Regions from separate parts of the Patulibacter ginsengiterrae genome, predicted to be linked through region 4. Evidence: riboswitches for the same ligand, from Rfam matches in the RefSeq annotation. Region 4 holds a riboswitch; each other region holds the start of a gene.

Region 1 (4,282 bases), on a different contig from region 4:
ACACCCGCTCCGGCGAGCGGATCGTGGCGCTCCTGCGCGAGCTGCACGAGCGCGGGACGACCGTGGTCGTGATCACCCACGATCGCGAGCTGGCCGGGGCGATGCCGCGGCAGGTCGAGATCCGCGACGGCCGGATCGTCGGGGACGAGCGGCGATGAGCGTCGTCACCGAGGGCTCGCGGCTGCGGCCGCTCGACGTCCTCCGCGTCGGTACCGAGGGCCTGCGCAGCCGGCGGCTGCGGACCGCGTTGGCGGGGCTCGGGATCGCGATCGGGATCGCGGCGATCGTGACGATCCTCGGCCTCAGCGCGTCGAGCCAGGCGAACCTGCTCGCGCGGCTGGACCGGATCGGCACCAACCTGCTCACGGTGCAGCCGGGGCAGGACATGTTCGGGAGCGAGGCGCGGCTGCCGTCGACCGCGCGGGCCGGTGCGGCCGGGATCGAGAGCGTGACCGGCGCGTCGGCCGTCGCCCTGATCGACGACGCGGTCGTCCGCAGCTCGCCCTACGTCCCGAGCACCGACACCGGTGGGCTCGCGGTCGCGGCGGCGGATCCGAACCTGGCCCGGACGCTCGGCGTCGACCTGGCGGCGGGTCGGTTCCTCGACCCGGCCAGCGCGCGCACGCCGTCGGTGGTGCTCGGCGTGACCGCCGCGCGTCGGCTGGGGGTGACGGCGCCCGGCGCCCAGGTCTACGCCGCCGACCGCTGGCTGACGGTCGTCGGGATCATGCGACCGGTCCTGCTCGATCCCGCCCTCGACGCGACCGCGCTGATCGGCTATCCGTTCGCGCGGACCTTCACGCGCGTGGTGCGATCGCCGACGACGGTCTACGTCCGGACCGTCGCCGACGACGTCGCGCAGGTTCGGGAGCTGCTGGCGCCGTCGGTCAAGCCGCAGGCACCGGACGAGGTCCAGATCAGTCGGCCGTCCGACGCGATCGCGGCCCGGGCCGAGGCCAAGAGCGCGTTCACGGGGCTGTTCCTCGGGCTCGGGGCGGTCGCGCTGCTCGTCGGCGGGGTCGGGATCGCCAACGTGATGGTGATCTCGGTGCTCGAGCGCCGGGGCGAGATCGGCCTGCGACGAGCGATCGGGGCGACCCGTCGCCATATCGCCGTCCAGTTCGTCTGCGAGTCACTGCTGCTGTCGCTGCTCGGCGGCCTCGCCGGGAGCGCACTGGGGGCGGCGGGAACGGTCGCCTTCGCGGTCAGTCGCGGCTGGGGGATCGTGATCCCGGTCGACGCGCTGGCGGCCGGGGTCGGGGCGTCGGTCGCGATCGGCGCGATCGCCGGGGCCTATCCGGCGCTGCGGGCGGCACGCCTGCCGCCGACCGAGGCGCTGCGGAGCGCGTAGGTGGGGGAGGTCGGTGGGTGGGGGCCGGGGCCGGGGCCGGGCGGGGTGGCCGGCGGAGGCGGGGGCGAGGTGGGCCGGGTGGCCGGCGGGCGCGCGGGGGTGGCCGAGGTCCGCCGGTCGGGCGCGCGGCGGAGGCCGGCGGGGGTGGCGCTGGGAGCGCGATGTGTTGTCCACCTCCACGGTGGCGAACACATCGCGGAGCGGCGCCGGTCGCCCTGCGCCTCCGTCCGACCTCCGCTCGGTCCGACCTCCGCCTCGTCACGGGCCTCCGCCCGACCCCTCCCTGCACCCCTCCTCGCGCGCCCCGGGCAGGGCGACATAACCCACCGGCGCCGCCGACGGTGGGCGTTCGCTACGGTGTTCTGCGGAGTACAAGGCCGAGCCCTGCGTCAGATGCGCGGGGGCGGGGGAACCACTTGCGGCCGGAAGGTCGCCGGGGCGAATCGCCGGTACCGGCGTAGCGCAACTCCTGAAGCGCGAGCCCGTCAGCTCACCTCGTAGGCCTCCAACAGGAGGTAGCCGGTATGTCCGGACAGCACCGTGATCACGGGGTCGGCGACGCGTCGCCGCTCGTGCGATCTTTCCCGTACACCACTGGCGTCAGTGGTCGGGACCTGGCCGATCCGTCGATCTGGCAGCGCTCGACCGCCTGGGCGAGCGAGCGTCGGATCAGCGTCCCCGTCCAGCGCGCCCGCGACCGTCGCCGTCGCAAGATGGCGATGGCGATGAGCGTGGCGATGGTCGGCGGTAGCGCCGCGCCGATCGCTAGCAGCGCCTCTGCCGCGAGCAGCGGCGACACCGCGACGACGACCGACGACGGGTCCACCGGCGCCGGCGTGACCGCGAGCTTCGCCGCCGTCAGCGACGACGCGCGCTCGCACGCGATGCTGGCCGCCGGGGCGACCGGCGAGGACGTCCGCAACGTCCAGGGCCGGCTCGGGATCACCGTCGACGGCACCTACGGCGGCCGGACCCAGAGCGCCGTCGAGCGCTTCCAGCGCCAGCGTCAGCTGGTCGTCGACGGGGTCGTCGGTCCGGAGACCTGGACCGCGCTGCTCGCGACCCAGGGCGCGACGACCCGCGGGGTCTCGCTCTCCGGCAACGGCAGCGTGCCGAAGCTGAAGGTGGTCTCGGCCAAGACCCGCACCGACGGCAGCCAGGACCTGGTGCTGGTCGGGGCGAAGGCCGCCAGCGACCGGACCGCGGCAGCCGGGAGCGGACAGGGCGGCGCCGAGACGACCTCCGCGCGCACCACCCAGGTGTCCACGGGGGCGGACGAGGGCGGCGACGCCACGACCGACCCGGGCTCCGCCACGAGCGACAACGGCAGCGCGACCGGCGACGGTGCGGCCGGCGACGCGTCGGCGGCCGCGGGCAGCTCCTCCGGCTCGTCCTCCTCCGGCTCGTCCTCCTCCTCCGGCTCGTCCTCGGCCGGCGGCGCTTCGGCGCCGGCCCCGGCGCTGACCCCGACCCCGGAGCCCGACACGGGCACGTCGGATTCGGGCACGGCCAAGCCGATCAGCGGGACGATGAGCTCGCCGTACGGTCCGCGCGGCGGCCGGATCCACGCGGGGATGGACATCGCTGCGCCGATCGGGACGGCGATCAAGTCGTACGCGGCCGGGACCGTCGCGTTCTCGGGCAGCCAGAGTGGCTACGGCAACCTGGTCTGCGTCGATCACGCCAACGGTCTCCAGACGTGTTACGCCCACATGTCGCGCAACGCGGTCCAGAAGGGCGCCAAGGTCAAGGCCGGCGACGTCGTCGGCTACGTCGGGATGACCGGTCGGACGTCCGGTCCGCACCTCCACTTCGAGGTCCGCCGCAACGGCAAGGCGATCAACCCGGCGCCCTACTACAGCGGTGCGGGCAAGGCGAGCGCCTCGACCCGGTCGCTGGCCACGACGGCGAAGAAGGTCACGAAGACGACGAAGGCGACGACGAAGGCCAAGGCCACGTCCCGCAGCAGCAGCCTGTCGACCAGCGGGGCCAGCGTCGGGACGGCGTCGGCCCAGGCCGGCGCCGCCGTCGCGGCGGCGCCCGAAGCAGTTGCGACCCCGGCTGCGGTCCCGGTCGAGCCGGCTCCGGAGCAGGCCCCGACCCCGGTTGCGGAGCAGTCGGCCGCACCCGAGCAGGCCCCGGCGACGACCAGCGCACCGGTCGAGTCGACCGCGGCGGCCACGCCTGAGACGTCGGCCGGCGAATCCGCATCGACGGCCGAGACCGCCGCGCCCGAGGCCACGACGACCGAGCAGGCTCCGGTCAGCGAGGCCCCGGCCACGGAGGAGACCTCCGCGACTGAGGCGACCGCCGAGGCCGCGAGCAGCGAGCCGTCGACGGAGGCCGAGCAGGCCCCGGCGAGCGAGACGGCCAGCCCCGATCCGGAGCCGGTCGCCGAGGCTCCCGCACCGGATCCGGAGCCGACCCCGGAGGCGAGCGCCGAGCCCGCCGCGGAGGAGGCCCCGGTCGCCGAGGCTCCGGCACCGGATCCCGAGCCCACCCCCGAGCCCGTCGCGGAGGAGGCCCCGGTCGCCGAGGCCCCGGCACCGGATCCGGAGCCGACCCCCGAGCCCACCCCCGAGGCGAGCGCCGAGCCTGCCGCGGAGGAGGCCCCGGCGGCGGACACGAGCAGCGCGCCGACGCCCGACGAGACGCCGGCTGCCGACGTCAGCGCGGGGTCGTCCTCTGACGACGGCGCGGCCGCCGACACCGGCTCCGAGTCGTCCGGCGACGCCGGCTGAGCGGGGCGCCGTTCACCGCAGCGGCGGCTTGAACAGCCGCACGTTGCGGTCCCGCGCGGTCCCGCCGTTGCCGCCCGGCCGGCCGCCCTGCGCGTCGAGGTAGGCCAGCTCACGGGCGCGGTCGGCGAGCGGATCCGGGGCGGTGTCGAGCTTCCAGGTCTCGAGCACCGCGCCGCCGCCGGCGGTCGCC
Region 2 (4,282 bases), on a different contig from region 4:
TGCTGGTCGAGACGGTCGGGGTCGGGGCGGAGTTCGAGGAGCAGCGCCGCGAGCTGCTGCAGCGACTCAGCGACCTGCTGCGCGACTCGGGGCGGAAGATCCTCGGCGAGGCCTCGCCGCCGCTGCTGGACACCGAGCTGACGGCCCGGGCCCTGGTCGGCGCGGCGATGGAGCTGCTGGTCGGCTACGTCCGCGGCGAGCTCGACGTCGAGCGGGTGCAGCTGAAGGAGCACCTGTCGCGGCTGTTCGGCGTCGCGGCCCCGATCAACAGCGCCGAGGGGCCGCGGTGAGCGCGGGCGACCGGTCTCGGGCGGACGCCGATCGTCGCTGCCGCCAGTCCACGACGAGCACCGGGGAACGACGATGAGCACGACCGCCGACCGGATCACCACGATCCCGCGTCCAGAGGAGCCGATCCCGCTCGTGCCGTGGCCGACGGTCGGCCTCTTCGCGGGGGCGGCGATCGTCTACGCGGCGTCGACCGCGCTCGGGGTCGCCGACGCCTGGCCGTGGCCGCTGACGACGATCCTCAACGGGATCGCGGCGTTCGTCTTCTTCACGGTCGCGCACGAGGCGAGCCACTCGGCCGCCTCGTCGAACCAGGCGATCAACCGCTGGCTGGGCCGGCTCTCGCTGCCGTTCTTCATCTTCATCGGCAGCCACGGCGTGTTCCGCTTCATCCACATGCAGCACCACCGGTTCACCAACCACACCGACGGCTCCGATCCCGACCACTACACGCAGGGCGGGCCGAGCTGGCTGCTGCCGCTGCGGTGGGCGACGATCGACCTCCAGTACCTGCGGTTCTACGGCTCGCGCCTGGGCGCGCGCCCGCGGGCGGAGAAGCTCGAGTCGCTGGTCTCGCTGGTCGTCGTGCTCGCGATCCTGGGCGCGCTGATCGCCACCGGCCACGGGCTCGAGCTGCTGCTCTTCTACTTCGTCCCGTCGCGGATCGCGCTGTTCCTGCTGGCCTGGTCGTTCGACTGGCTCCCGCACCACGGGCTCCACGACACGGCGAAGACCGACCGCTTCAGGACGACCCGCAACATCATCGGGATGGAGCGGCTGCTGACGCCGCTGCTGCTCTACCAGAACTACCACCTGGTCCATCACCTGCACCCGATCGTGCCGTTCTACCGCTACATCGCGGTCTGGCGGAAGAACGAGTCGGCCTACCTGGCCAACGACCCGGCGATGGTCGACCCTCGCGGTCGTCCGCTGACCGCCGACGAGGTCCGCCGGCTCCGCGCGCTGGATCACGAGCACTAGGCGGACGAGACGGGGCGCCTGGGGGATGGGTCCCTCCCGTCGGAGATGGGGGCGCCTCGAGACGGGGGCGCCGTCGGAGATGGGGGCGCCTCGAGACGGGGGCGCCGTCGGAGATGGGGGCCTCGGAGACGGGGCGCCTCCCTCGGGGGCGGGGCGCGGTCGGAGATGGGGCGCCTCGAGACGGGGCCCCCGAACTGATGCGGATTTACCGCCTATAGGACCCTATATCCGCATCAGTCGCTTGTGGCACCGCGGCACCGCGGCGGGTGCGGCGACCCGCGGACCCCGTGGTGCGCCCGGAACGAGCGCGCCGACGCGACTAGTTGATCGCCGGGGCCTTGGCCGGCGTCTCGAGCCGGTCGAGGTCGTCGCGCTGGACGAATTGGACCTGGCCGACCCCGTCGAGGCCGATCTCGTCGGCGACGTTCTTGGTCAGGTCGAAGGCGGCGCCGTTGGCGAACGGGCCGCGGTCGATCACCGGGACGACGGCGCGCTTGCCGCCCATCCGGACCTCGACCTGGGTGCCGCAGGGCAGGGTCCGGTGGGCGACGCCGACGGTGCTCTTCTGGAGGGTGAGGCCGCAGGCCGTCGTGCGGCCGTAGAAGCCGGGGCCGTACCAGGTGGCCTTGGCCTGGCCGAGCACGACGACGTTGACGGTGCCGGCCTGGTCGGCGGTCACGCGGGTGCTCGCCTGGGGGGTGCTGGAGGCCTGCGGCTTGCTCGCGGCGGTGGTGGCGAGCACGACCCGCAGCTCGTGGTAGCGGGTCGAGCTGGTCCGCCAGTAGGTGACGAAGCGGCCGTTGGAGCGGATCCGGCCGGTGGTCGCCCGCATCCAGTTGCCGGCGGGGCTGCGGCGCTCGACGCGGATCGCCTTGCCGGCGAGCGCGGAGCGGAAGCTGCCGCTGATCTTGACGGGGCGACCCAGTGCGGTCGAGCCGGAGGCGGTCCAGCTGCCGGCGCCGCCCAGCTCGGCGGAGGTGACGATCGCCGGGGCGGGGGCGGGGCTGCCGAGGGCCGGAGCGGGGGTCGCGGCGTCGGTCGCGGCCGTCGTCGCGGGGGTGACGCCGCCGGTCACGGCGGGACTGCCCTCGGGGGCCTCGGCCGCAGAAGCGGCAGCAGGGAGGGCGAACAACGTCAGCATGCCGGTCAGGACGGCAGTGCGACGCGCGAAGCTCAGTGCGGTCACGGAATCCAATGGGTCTCGTTCTGCGCCTACGAGGTGAGCTGTCGGGCTCGCGCGGAACGAGTGCGCTACGGACCTGAACCGGTCCGATTCGCCCCAGCAAGCAGCCTTCTCAGGTCGCTCACAGTGGGTCCCCCGTTTCGAGACGATCAGGTCGTCCCGAACTCGGCGGCCGGAAGTATGGCACAGAACTCCGGCGCGTCCTCGGCCCTCCGGGGTCGGTCCGGACGGCGTCGGTGGTGACGGGCGGACGGGTCGGACCGAGCGTTCGGTCGGTCCGACGACCTGGCGGCCGGGTGGGGCTCAGCGCGGGGTGATCCGGCGCAGCACGCCGCGTACGAGCCGCTCGCCGGTCCGCACGGCGCCGCCGACGATGGCCCCGACGTCGAGCCCGCCGCGGGCGTCGTCGGACTCGGGCGGGGCCGGGGTCGCCCAGCCGGAGCGCGGTGCGGGCGGGACGGGGGGGATCGCGGTCGGGGCGGCGGTCCGCCGGGTGCCGTGGGCCGCAGGGCCGCGCTTCGGCGGCGTCGCGGGGGAGGCGCCGGTCGCAGCCCGGGCGCCGGTCTTGGTGGCGCTGCCGCGCTTGGGTGCCGAGCTGCGGGTGCTCTCGGCCGGCACGGCCCCGACCTTGGGTGCGCCGGCCTTGGTCGCGCTGCCGCCGGCCTTCGTCGCTGCCGTCGCCTTGCCCGTTCCGGACGCGCCGCTGCCCGTCGGCTTCCGGACGCCGCCGGCCTTCGCGGCCGCCGAGGAGCCCTTGGTCGCGGTCGTGCCCCGGGCTGCGGCCTTCGCGGTCCCGGAGCCGGAGCGGGAGGAGCCCGCCGCCGCATCGTCGTTGGGTGTGCGCCGTCGACTCCGCCGCTGGGGCCGGGTCGACGGCAGGTTGCCGAGGACGCCGCCCTCGTCGGTCCGGTCCTTGCCCTGATCAGCGTCGGCCATCGTCGGGCTATCGTCGCGCACTTGGCCGGAATCTGCACCTGGCGCGCACGATCGTGCACTTGGGGCGTGCGATTGGGCACACGAGCCCCGTTTCGGCGGTATTTTCCGCCCAGGCAGTGCACCTTTTCGGCTCGGGCGGTGTACTCAACCCTGACATCACTCCGAGGCCTGCGACTCGCGCTACGCACGCGGGAAGCAGCGCTCACGGCGTGGTAGACTGTGGAAACGCTGTCGGTAGCCTGGGCCGCTTGCGCCTGACAACTGATTCGGCCGACGCGCGCTCCTCTCTTCTCTTATGCATTTCCGCCCCGTCGAAGGTCGACGGAGCGCCGATGGGACGCCTCATATATGTCTGCAGTTGAATTCCAGGAACTCGAAGAGGTCAAGACGCTGGTCCACCGGGGCCAGACGCTCGGTGTGCTGACGCACGCCGAGGTTCAGAAGGCGATCGCCGAACTGGACTTCGACGACTCGGACGTCGAGGAGCTCAACACGTACCTCGAGAAGATCGAGATCGAGCTCGTCGACGAGATCGATCCGGCGCATTCGGCGACGCAGGTCGAGCGCGCGCCGGACAAGCGGACCCGCAAGAAGCGCGTGGCCACGCCGCTGGACCTGCGCCCCGACATGACGACGGACAGCCTCCAGCTGTTCCTCAAGGACATCGGCAAGGTCCGCCTGCTGACCGCCGCCGAGGAAGTCGATCTCGCCAAGCGGATCGAGCGCGGCGACCTCGACGCCAAGCAGAAGATGGTCGAGTCGAACCTGCGCCTGGTCGTCTCGATCGCGAAGAACTACCGCAACCAGGGCCTGCCGTTCCTCGACCTGATCCAGGAGGGGACGCTCGGCCTGGTCCGTGCCGCGGAGAAGTTCGACTACCGCAAGGGCTTCAAG
Region 3 (4,282 bases), on a different contig from region 4:
ATGGTCATGGTGCCTCGCGGGGATCGGGGAGGGTCACCGGGCCATCGTCGCTGCTGGTCCGGTCGGACACCAGCGCTGGTGTCCGGCTCCCGGGCGCGGCGAGGGCGCTCGGGTGGGCCAGGGCCCACCCGAGCGCGGGGTCACTTCGGCAGGGCCGTCGACGGCAGTCCGGGCATGCCGGGCTGGGCCGGGGTCCCGCGGACCTCGCCGCTGCGCCCGAGCTCGGTCAGGCGGATGATCTCGCTCTCACCGATCCGGCGCGCGGGATGGTCGGCGGGCAGGTCCGCGATCAGCCGGGCGACGCGGTTGCGGATCTGCTGCGCGAAGTGCGGCGTCGCGGCGCCGGTCAGCTCGCGGATGTCGTCGATCGTGACCGCGGCACCGAGGTTGCGGTGGTCGGGGCGTTCGGCTTCGCTCATGGGGTCTTCTTCGTCTCGGACTTCGGGGGAGGGGTGGGCGCCGACGTGGTGCCCGTGGTCCGGGTGCCGGTCGTCGTGGTCCCGGTCTTCGGCGCGGGCGTCGCGCCGGTCGTCGTTGCGGGGTTCGGGGCCGTCGTCGCGCCGCGGACGGGGACGATCTCCATCAGCGCGTCGAGCTGCGACTGGACCGCGACGTCGATCGCGCCGACGTCACCGGTCAGCCAGCCGCGGTTGTACACGCCGCGAGCAGGGTCGTTCTGGTAGCCGGGCTGGACGTCGAGCAGGTACTGGCGGACGGGCTCGGGCAGCTTGCTGGCGCTGTCGAGCAGCAGCAGCGGGCCGTGCAGGCCGGTCGCCGACAGCGGCGCGAGGGTGATCGCGGGCAGCGGGTCGCCCGCCCGCGCGAAGGTGAAGCCGTGGCCGGGCTCGTTGACGTTCCAGCCGAACGCGCCGTCGCTGAAGCGGGCGAAGGCGATCGCGTTCTTGACCGGGTCGGGGTCGCCGATCCGGCGGACGGTCCCGTAGCGGCGCAGCTGCTTGGCGACCGCGGGGGAGATCGCGCTGTCGGGGCCGAGCACGTAGAGCTTGGCGCCGGGGTGGGTCCGCAGCTGGCGGGCGGTCGCCGGCGGGATCGCGTCCTTGGTGACGAAGGCGACCGGGTCGCCGGTCTTGGCCAGCCACGAGGCGGCGGGGACCGCGAACGCCGGCTGGTCGCCGCTGACGACGACCACCCGGTTGCTCGAGCGGCTGCGGGCGGCGGCACCGAAGCGGTCGATCGCCAGCGCGAGCTCGTAGGAGTCGGCGCCGCCGACGTCGGAGGTGCGGAGGCCGGAGGGACGGCCGACGTTGCCGATCCGGATCGCCTGGGCGCCCCCGGCGACGTCGCTGCCGACGGGGCGGAGCGCGGTCAGCGCCTCGGTCGTGGCCGCGGGCAGCTCGTTGCCGTCGCTGAACAGGATCGGGGCGCCGATCGGCGTCGCCATCAGCGAGGTCGCCGCGAGCGCCGTCCGCCAGTCGTTGCGGTCGACCAGCGTGACCACGCGGGCCTGGGTCTCGGCCGCGCCGCCCGAGTAGATGGCGCGCGCGATCCCGGCCGCAGCGTCGTCCGGGTCGTTGGTCGCGGTGCGGGTGGTGTTGCGCGTGGCGACGACCGGAAAGCCGAGGTTGGCAGCGGCCTTCGACTCGCCCTTGGGCGCGACGAACGGCGACGGTGGCTTGTCGCCGTCGCCGCCGCAACCGGTGAGGGCAACGGCCCCGGTCACCAGCGCAGCCAGCAGGACCGGGGCGCGGCGAGGACAGACCCGTTCCGTGCGCATCGGGCTGAACGCTACCCGCACGGCCCGCGGCCCGCGCCCCTCCCGCTCGCGTGCTGCTCTCCGCGGTGCGCCGATTCCCGCACGTTGCAGGATCAGGTGCAGGGCTGGGTGACACATTGCGCTGGCCCTGATACTGTGCCGCAAGCCGAATCGCCGGGGTCGTTCCCGGTGAGCGGGGGAACCACATGTTCCTTGGGGCTAATTCACCGGTCTTCCGGTGGAAGCGCTGGCTCTTTCTGCGCTAGCCCGTCAGCTAACCCCGTAGGCCGACGAAAGAGAACAGTTACGTGCGCTTCACTACTCGAGCTATGGCCTTGTCCGCGGTGCTTGCCGTCGGAATCGCCGGCACCGCGTCTGCAGCAACCCCTCGGACCGGTGGTCTGACGCCGGTCGAGCCGGCCGCTACGGCCCCCGCTGACCCCGCCGCTGCGGCTCCCGCCGCCGCTGGCGCCGTCGCGATCCCCGCCGGCATGCAGACCACCGCCGGCGTCCGCGCCAAGCGGTACAAGGGCAAGACCGTCGACGGGCGCACCGCCTACTTCGCTCGGGTCCCGCTGCAGGCCCCGGCCGCCGTTCAGACGGCCGTGATCGCTGCGAACAAGATCGTCGGCAAGCCGTACAAGTGGGGCGGCGGACACGCCCGGGTCGAGGACTCCGGCTACGACTGCTCCGGCACCATCAGCTACGCGCTGATCGGGGCCAACCTCCTCAAGACGCCGCTCTCCTCGTACGAGTTCGACGGCGAGTGGGCTGCCGCCGAGTCCGGCGTCGGCCAGTGGATCTCGGTCTACGGCAACCAGGGTCACGCCTACGCCGTGATCGCCGGTCTCCGCCTCGACACGTCGGCCGCCGCCGACACGAGCCGCCTCAAGGGCCCGCAGTGGCGCCCGAACAACCGCAAGGACGCGGCGTCGTTCGACGTCGTGCACCCGGCCGGGCTCTAACCCGCCTGTAGGGACCAACTCCGGCTCGACCCGTTCGCGGGTCGGGGACGGGGTTTCCGGCCGATTCGCTCGGTCGGGGAGGACGAGAGGGCACCGCATCGCGGTGCCCTTCGTCGTTGACGGTTGCTTGAGCCTGGATCGGTAGGCTGTGCGGGCAGTTCCCCGCACACGCCACAAGGAGGACCACATGGGTCTCGGCGGCCGCATGTCCAACACCATCAAGGCCAAGTTGTCCCGCGTTCTGGACAAGGCTGAAGACCCGGGCGAGACGCTCGACTACAGCTACCAGAAGCAGCTGGAGAACCTGCAGAACGTCAAGAAGGGCATCGCGGACATCGTTACCGCGAAGAAGCGCCTGCAGCTGCAGTCCGACAAGCAGCAGCAGGCCGTCGTCAAGCTCGACACCCAGGCCCGCCAGGCGCTCGCCGCCGGCAACGAAGAGCTGGCCCGCACGGCGCTCGAGCGCAAGACGCTGATCCAGAACGAGCTCCAGGGCCAGGACGCCCAGATCGCCGAGTTGGAGAATCAGCAGGAGACGCTGATCGCCAACGAGCAGAAGCTGCGGGTGAAGATCGAGCAGTTCCGGACCAAGAAGGAGGTCATCAAGGCGCAGTACAGCGCCGCTGAGGCCCAGGTCCGGATCTCCGAGGCCGCCAGCGGCGTCGGCGAGTCGATGGCCGAGGTCGGCATGGCGATGCAGCGCGCCACCGACAAGACCGAGAACATGCGCGCCCGTGCGGACGCGGTCGCGGAACTCGAGGCAGCCGGCACGCTCGGCGACATCGGTGAGCTCGGGAGCGGCAAGGACGACATCGACCGCCAGCTCGAGGCGCTGACCAGCGGCTCGCAGGTCGACTCCGAGCTGGAGCGGATGAAGGCCGAGCTCAGCGGCGGCACGCCGGCCGCGCAGATCGATCAGGGGTCGCCGGAGAAGGCCCAGGAGCCGGGCGCGTGATCGTCCGGATCTTCAACGACAAGCAGTATCGGCTCGACGACGCCGAACACCCCGCGCTGAACGAGATCGACGACGCGATCGTGACCGCGGTCGACGCGGGGGACGAGGCGGCCTACCGCGAGCGGTTCGCGCAGCTGCTGGCCTTCGTGCGCGAGCGCGGGGTGCCACTCGGCGACGACGAGCTGACCAGCAGCGACGTCCTGATCCCGGCCGACGACTTCAGCTTCGAGGAAGCCGGCCGCGAGTTCACGGGCGAGGGACTGGTTCCCGACCGCACCGAGGCCTGAGGTCCGGGACGCCTGAGCGTCCCGAATCGGGTACGTGGCGTGCCGGGGTCCCCGCGTCGAGCGGGGGCCCCGGGCCTGCGGACCACGTTGCCGCCGACCCGGCGGCTCGGACCGGTCTACCCGTGCCCGCGGTCCTTCGGGGGCTCAGCCGCCGAGCGGAGCGCCCCAGAGCGGGTACCAGCGGTCCATCTCGGGCTCGAGCGGCATCATCGGGGAGAGCACCGCGCGGAGCTGCAGCTCACGCTCGCGGTCGCGCTCCTTGGCCGCACCCGGAAGCGGGACGAACGGGTACCAGGTGCCGCGCTTGGCGAGGTAGACCAGGTGCAGCAGCCGTGAGGTCGGCTCCTCGCGCATCGCGAAC
Region 4 (4,282 bases):
TGCGGCGGCCGTATGCCGTCGCATCTCGGCCCGCGTGGGCCTCGGCAGGCCTAGCGGCCAGCTCTCGGGCCCACGCGAGCCGACCTGCTCGGCCTACGACCACCTCAGACGCAACCGCTGCGGTTGGTCTGCGGCGGCCGTGGACGCGGCGCATCTCGGCACGCACGGGGCTCGGCAGGAGTGGCGTCCAGCTCTCGGGGTGGGCGGGCCGGTCTCCCGACCTGCTCGGCCTACGACCACCTCAGACGCAACCGCTGCGGTTGGTTCGAGCTGAGACGCCGCCCGCGGCCCCCGCAGCCGTGGGTGAGCCGTTGTTCGCAGCGTGTTCACGTCGGGTGAAGGGTTGCTCGCTACCCTCCCTCGCGTGTCCGCCGATCCGACGCCAGAGTCCGCTACGCCGACCGAGCCGGTGGCCGCGGACGAGCCGAGCGGCCTGCGGGCCGCGGCCTTCTTCGACCTCGACAAGACCCTGGTCGCGGGCTCGTCGGGCTTCTACTGGGCTCGCGCGGCGGCCGCCTACGGGCTGATCTCGCGCCGACGGCTGGCCGCCGACGGCTGGGAGAACCTCAAGTTCCGGCTGCGCGGCTCGACCGACGACAGCACCCGCCGGGTCTGGGAGCGGGTCGGCGAGTTCATCGCCGGCCAGCGCGTCCGCGACTTCGAGCGGCTGTCGCCGCGGGTCCTCGCCGGGCTGCTGCCGCGGCTCTACCCGGAGATGCTGGCGATCGCCTGGGAGCACCAGGACGAGGGCCGGCCGATCTACATCGTCACCGCCTCGGCGCAGGACACTGCCGAGATGATCGCCCACGTCCTCTACTTCGACGGCGGCGTCGGCGCCCCGCTCGAGACCCGTGACGGCCGCTACACCGGCCGGCTGGCGGGGCCGATGACCTACCGCGAGGGCAAGGTCGAGGCGATCCGGGCGCTGGCCGAGCGCGACGGCCTCGACCTCGAGGCCTCGTGGGGGTACTCGGACAGCGAGTCCGACCTGCCGATGCTGCGTGCCGTCGGGCATCCGGTCGCGGTCAACCCGGACAAGCCGCTCGCCCGCGTCGCCAAGCAGGAGGGCTGGGAGGTCATCCGCCTGGAGCGGCTGACCTCGCACCTCAAGACCGGCGTCGCGCTGGCCGCGGTCGCCGCGCTCGGCGGGCTCGGTCGGGCCGCCGCCGCGGGCCGGCCGGTCGGTGGCGTCGGACGTCGCCGCGGCTGATCCCGGGGCCGCCGATCGCGCGGCGCGGCGCGTCCGACGGTCGGCCGATCCCGGTGGGTTCACGGCCCATCCTTCGCCGGTTCGCGGCGAGCCGGGAAGTAGACGCGGTAGAGCTGGCGCGGCGCCGCTCGCCGCGGCTTCGCTAGGATTCCGGTCTCCATAACCCATGCCGAGTTCCCACCGCACGTCGGTGGGGAGCGGGGGACCCACTGATCGCCGTCACGGCGATCCGGGGCGAATCGCCGGAATCTCCGGTGTAGCGCACGTCTCAGAGCGCGAGCCCGTCAGCTAACCCCGTAGGCGCTAGAGACGAAGGACGTACCCCGTGAGTCACTCTCGCGAACCGGACGCCACGCTTGCGTGGCGTCGCAGCCTGCGGGCGTCGCAGGCCCGCCGTACCGCCGCCGCCAGCACCCGTCGCTGGAGCCGTCGCCGCCGTGTCACCGTGACCACGATGGTCGTCGCCGCACTGGGCTTCGGCGGCGTGGCCACCGCCCAGTCGACCTCCGGTGGCGGCTCGGGTGGCGGTGCGGCCCAGACCCAGACGAGCAGCGCCTCGGTCCAGGCCGTCCAGACGAAGCTCGGCGTGCCGGCCGACGGCGTCGTCGGCCCGCAGACCCGCAAGGCGCTGCGCGGCTTCCAGCGCTCCGCCGGGATCGGCGTCGACGGCGTGATCGGGCCGGAGACGCTCGGTGCGATGGGCCTGAAGGTCGGTGCCCAGGCCAGCGACCGCTCGGTCGCCCGCAAGGCGTCCTCGGCCGCCGGCTCCTCGGTCAGCCCGACCCTGGCCAAGATCGCCCGGTGCGAGTCCGGGGGCGACCCGACCGCGATCTCGTCGAACGGGACGTACCGCGGCAAGTACCAGTTCGATCGCCAGACCTGGCGCGCCAACGGCGGCAGCGGCGATCCCGCCGCGGCCTCGGAGGCGACCCAGGACCGGATCGCCGCCCGGTTGCTCGCCGCCCGGGGCACCGCCCCGTGGCCGGTCTGCGGCCGCTGAGGCGACTGCGTGACACGCTCCGGCCGGGCTCCCGGCCGGAGCGTGTGACAGCCTTGGGACGGTGACGAGCCCCCTGCGCATCGACCCGATCGCCGAGGCGCGCCGGCACTGGACGGACCGTTGGGGACCGGAGCCCGCGCGTCCGATGGCGGCGGTCACGTCGATCATGCGCGTCCAGCAGATCCTGCTCGCGCAGCTCAACGCGTTGCTGCGTCCGCACGGCCTGACCTTCCCGCGCTACGAGGCGCTGATGCTGCTCTCGTTCACCCGCGGCGGCGCGCTCCCGCTCGGCAAGATCGGCGAGCGGCTCCAGGTCCACCGGACCAGCGTCACCAACATCGTCGACAAGCTCGAGCAGGACGGCTTCGTCCGGCGCGTGCCGCACGCCTCCGACCGCCGCGCGACGCTGGCGGAGATCACCGACCGAGGGCGGCAGGTCGCCGAGGCGGCCACCCTCGAGATGAACGCGTTCGGGTTCGGGTTCGAGGCGCTGGAGCCGGACGAGCAGGAGCGGCTGACCGCCCTGCTGGAGGCGGTTCGGCGGGCCGAAGGCGACTTCGTCGGCTGAGCCGGTGAGTCTGGTCGTGGCCCCCCGGCCGGCGGGGACCGCGCCGGCAGCACCGCGTTCCGGGGGCCTGGTGCGCAATAGTCCCCGGCTCCACGTCAAGGAGCTGTAGATGAGCACAGTCACTGCCCCGGGAGCGGCCGCCGCCCCCCGTCTTGTCCTCGCCGACGTTCTTCCGGGAGCGCGCGTCCGCGACGCGGTCCTCGTCATGTTCGGTGCGCTGTTCACCGGTCTGATGGCGCAGATCGTGATCCCGATGACGCCAGTCCCGATGACCGGCCAGACGCTCGCCGTCGGCCTCGTCGGCGCGACGCTCGGCTTCCGCCGTGGCGTGCTGTCGATGCTGCTCTACGTTGCGCTCGGCTTCGTCCTGCCGGTCTACGCCGAAGGCGCGTCGGGCATCCACCACCTCTGGGGCGCCAGCGGCGGCTACATCGTCGGCTTCGTGCTCGCGACCGCGGCGATCGGCTGGATGGCCGAGCGTGGCGCCGACCGCAAGATCGCCTACGCGTTCCTGGCCTTCGTCGTCGCCCAGCTGCTGGTCTTCGTGCCGGGCCTGATCGTCCTGAAGGCGGTCAGCGGCATGGATTGGTCGAACACGATCCACTACGGCTTCACGATCTTCATCCTCGGTGGCCTCGCGAAGGCCGTCGTCGGTGGCCTCGCGATGCCGTCGGCCTGGCGGCTCGTCCGCCGCTACGAGAAGCACTAGCACCCGGCTGACGGTCGGCTTCGGCCGGCCGTCGGTCGCCGTCGCCCTCCGGCGACGAACCCGTAGGCCGGTCTGTCCGGACCTGCATCGACCACCGTGCGCGAGTGCTCGATGGAGGGATAGGATCGCGCGGTACGCGTGCTCGGAGAGGCGTCGCAGCCGGTCTGGCGCCTCCCGGCGCACAGGCCGGAAACGGCCTTCCCGGCAGGGTTCGAGCGCGCGGCGCAGCTGGCCGTACCCACCCTGCCGAAGCCACGGAAGCTACCGTCGGTTGGAAGTCGTATCCTTGGGGCGGCAACGTCCGATTGACTCGTCAGTCAACCGCGCTACACTCCCGTCCGCCCGTTTGCCCCCCGAGGAGGCTCACAAGTGACAAAGATCGTCGTCCTGGTGAAAGAGGTCCCGGACGCGGCCGTTCAGAAGCATGTCGATCCCGCTACCGGTCGTCTGGACCGTAGTGGCGAGAAGACGCTGAACCCGTTCGATACCCATGCGATCGAGGCCGCGCTGCAGCTCAAGGAGAGCGGCGCGCTGCCCGTCGAAGAGGTCGTGGCCATCACGGTCGGCCCGTCCGGTGCGGAGAAGGCTCTGCACAAGGCCGTCTCGCTCGGCGCGGATCGCTCGATCCACCTGACCGACGACGCGCTCGCCGGCTCCGACGTGGTCGCGACCGGCTACGCGCTGGCCGAGCTCGTCAAGCGCGAGAACCCGGACCTGGTCCTGCTGGGCCAGCAGTCCGACGACGGCCAGTCCTACGCCGTCGGCGCGGTCGTCGCCGAGAACCTCGGTTGGCCC

What was found. A riboswitch is a leader RNA that binds a small molecule or an ion and turns the genes downstream of it on or off. The one in region 4 is predicted to bind cyclic di-AMP.
Region 1: it holds a riboswitch for cyclic di-AMP, as region 4 does, so the genes downstream of both, ACVUH9_RS15680 (peptidoglycan DD-metalloendopeptidase family protein) here and ACVUH9_RS11435 (transglycosylase family protein) in region 4, are expected to answer to the same signal.
Region 2: it holds a riboswitch for cyclic di-AMP, as region 4 does, so the genes downstream of both, ACVUH9_RS13070 (septal ring lytic transglycosylase RlpA family protein) here and ACVUH9_RS11435 (transglycosylase family protein) in region 4, are expected to answer to the same signal.
Region 3: it holds a riboswitch for cyclic di-AMP, as region 4 does, so the genes downstream of both, ACVUH9_RS07820 (peptidoglycan endopeptidase) here and ACVUH9_RS11435 (transglycosylase family protein) in region 4, are expected to answer to the same signal.

Annotation. Positions count from the first base shown of each region.
Region 1 covers NZ_JBWDOG010000012.1:56,338-60,619, forward strand. Annotated here, with positions in the region: gene ACVUH9_RS15670 (ABC transporter ATP-binding protein) at 1-158, shown strand, start outside; gene ACVUH9_RS15675 (ABC transporter permease) at 155-1,351, shown strand; cyclic di-AMP (ydaO/yuaA leader) riboswitch at 1,717-1,870, shown strand; gene ACVUH9_RS15680 (peptidoglycan DD-metalloendopeptidase family protein) at 1,876-4,092, shown strand; gene ACVUH9_RS15685 (metallophosphoesterase family protein) at 4,105-4,282, opposite strand, start outside.
Region 2 covers NZ_JBWDOG010000008.1:164,958-169,239, forward strand. Annotated here, with positions in the region: gene ACVUH9_RS13060 (TetR/AcrR family transcriptional regulator) at 1-290, shown strand, start outside; gene ACVUH9_RS13065 (fatty acid desaturase) at 364-1,269, shown strand; gene ACVUH9_RS13070 (septal ring lytic transglycosylase RlpA family protein) at 1,589-2,455, opposite strand; cyclic di-AMP (ydaO/yuaA leader) riboswitch at 2,465-2,633, opposite strand; gene ACVUH9_RS13075 (hypothetical protein) at 2,756-3,388, opposite strand; gene ACVUH9_RS13080 (sigma-70 family RNA polymerase sigma factor) at 3,737-4,282, shown strand, end outside.
Region 3 covers NZ_JBWDOG010000003.1:280,501-284,782, forward strand. Annotated here, with positions in the region: gene ACVUH9_RS07805 (hypothetical protein) at 1-8, opposite strand, end outside; gene ACVUH9_RS07810 (hypothetical protein) at 141-419, opposite strand; gene ACVUH9_RS07815 (cell wall-binding repeat-containing protein) at 416-1,735, opposite strand; cyclic di-AMP (ydaO/yuaA leader) riboswitch at 1,869-2,018, shown strand; gene ACVUH9_RS07820 (peptidoglycan endopeptidase) at 2,206-2,679, shown strand; gene ACVUH9_RS07825 (PspA/IM30 family protein) at 2,867-3,634, shown strand; gene pspAA (PspA-associated protein PspAA) at 3,631-3,921, shown strand; gene pspAB (PspA-associated protein PspAB) at 4,066-4,282, opposite strand, start outside.
Region 4 covers NZ_JBWDOG010000006.1:243,542-247,823, reverse strand. Annotated here, with positions in the region: gene ACVUH9_RS11440 (HAD family hydrolase) at 365-1,210, shown strand; cyclic di-AMP (ydaO/yuaA leader) riboswitch at 1,368-1,528, shown strand; gene ACVUH9_RS11435 (transglycosylase family protein) at 1,536-2,210, shown strand; gene ACVUH9_RS11430 (MarR family winged helix-turn-helix transcriptional regulator) at 2,272-2,778, shown strand; gene ACVUH9_RS11425 (biotin transporter BioY) at 2,888-3,487, shown strand; gene ACVUH9_RS11420 (electron transfer flavoprotein subunit beta/FixA family protein) at 3,857-4,282, shown strand, end outside.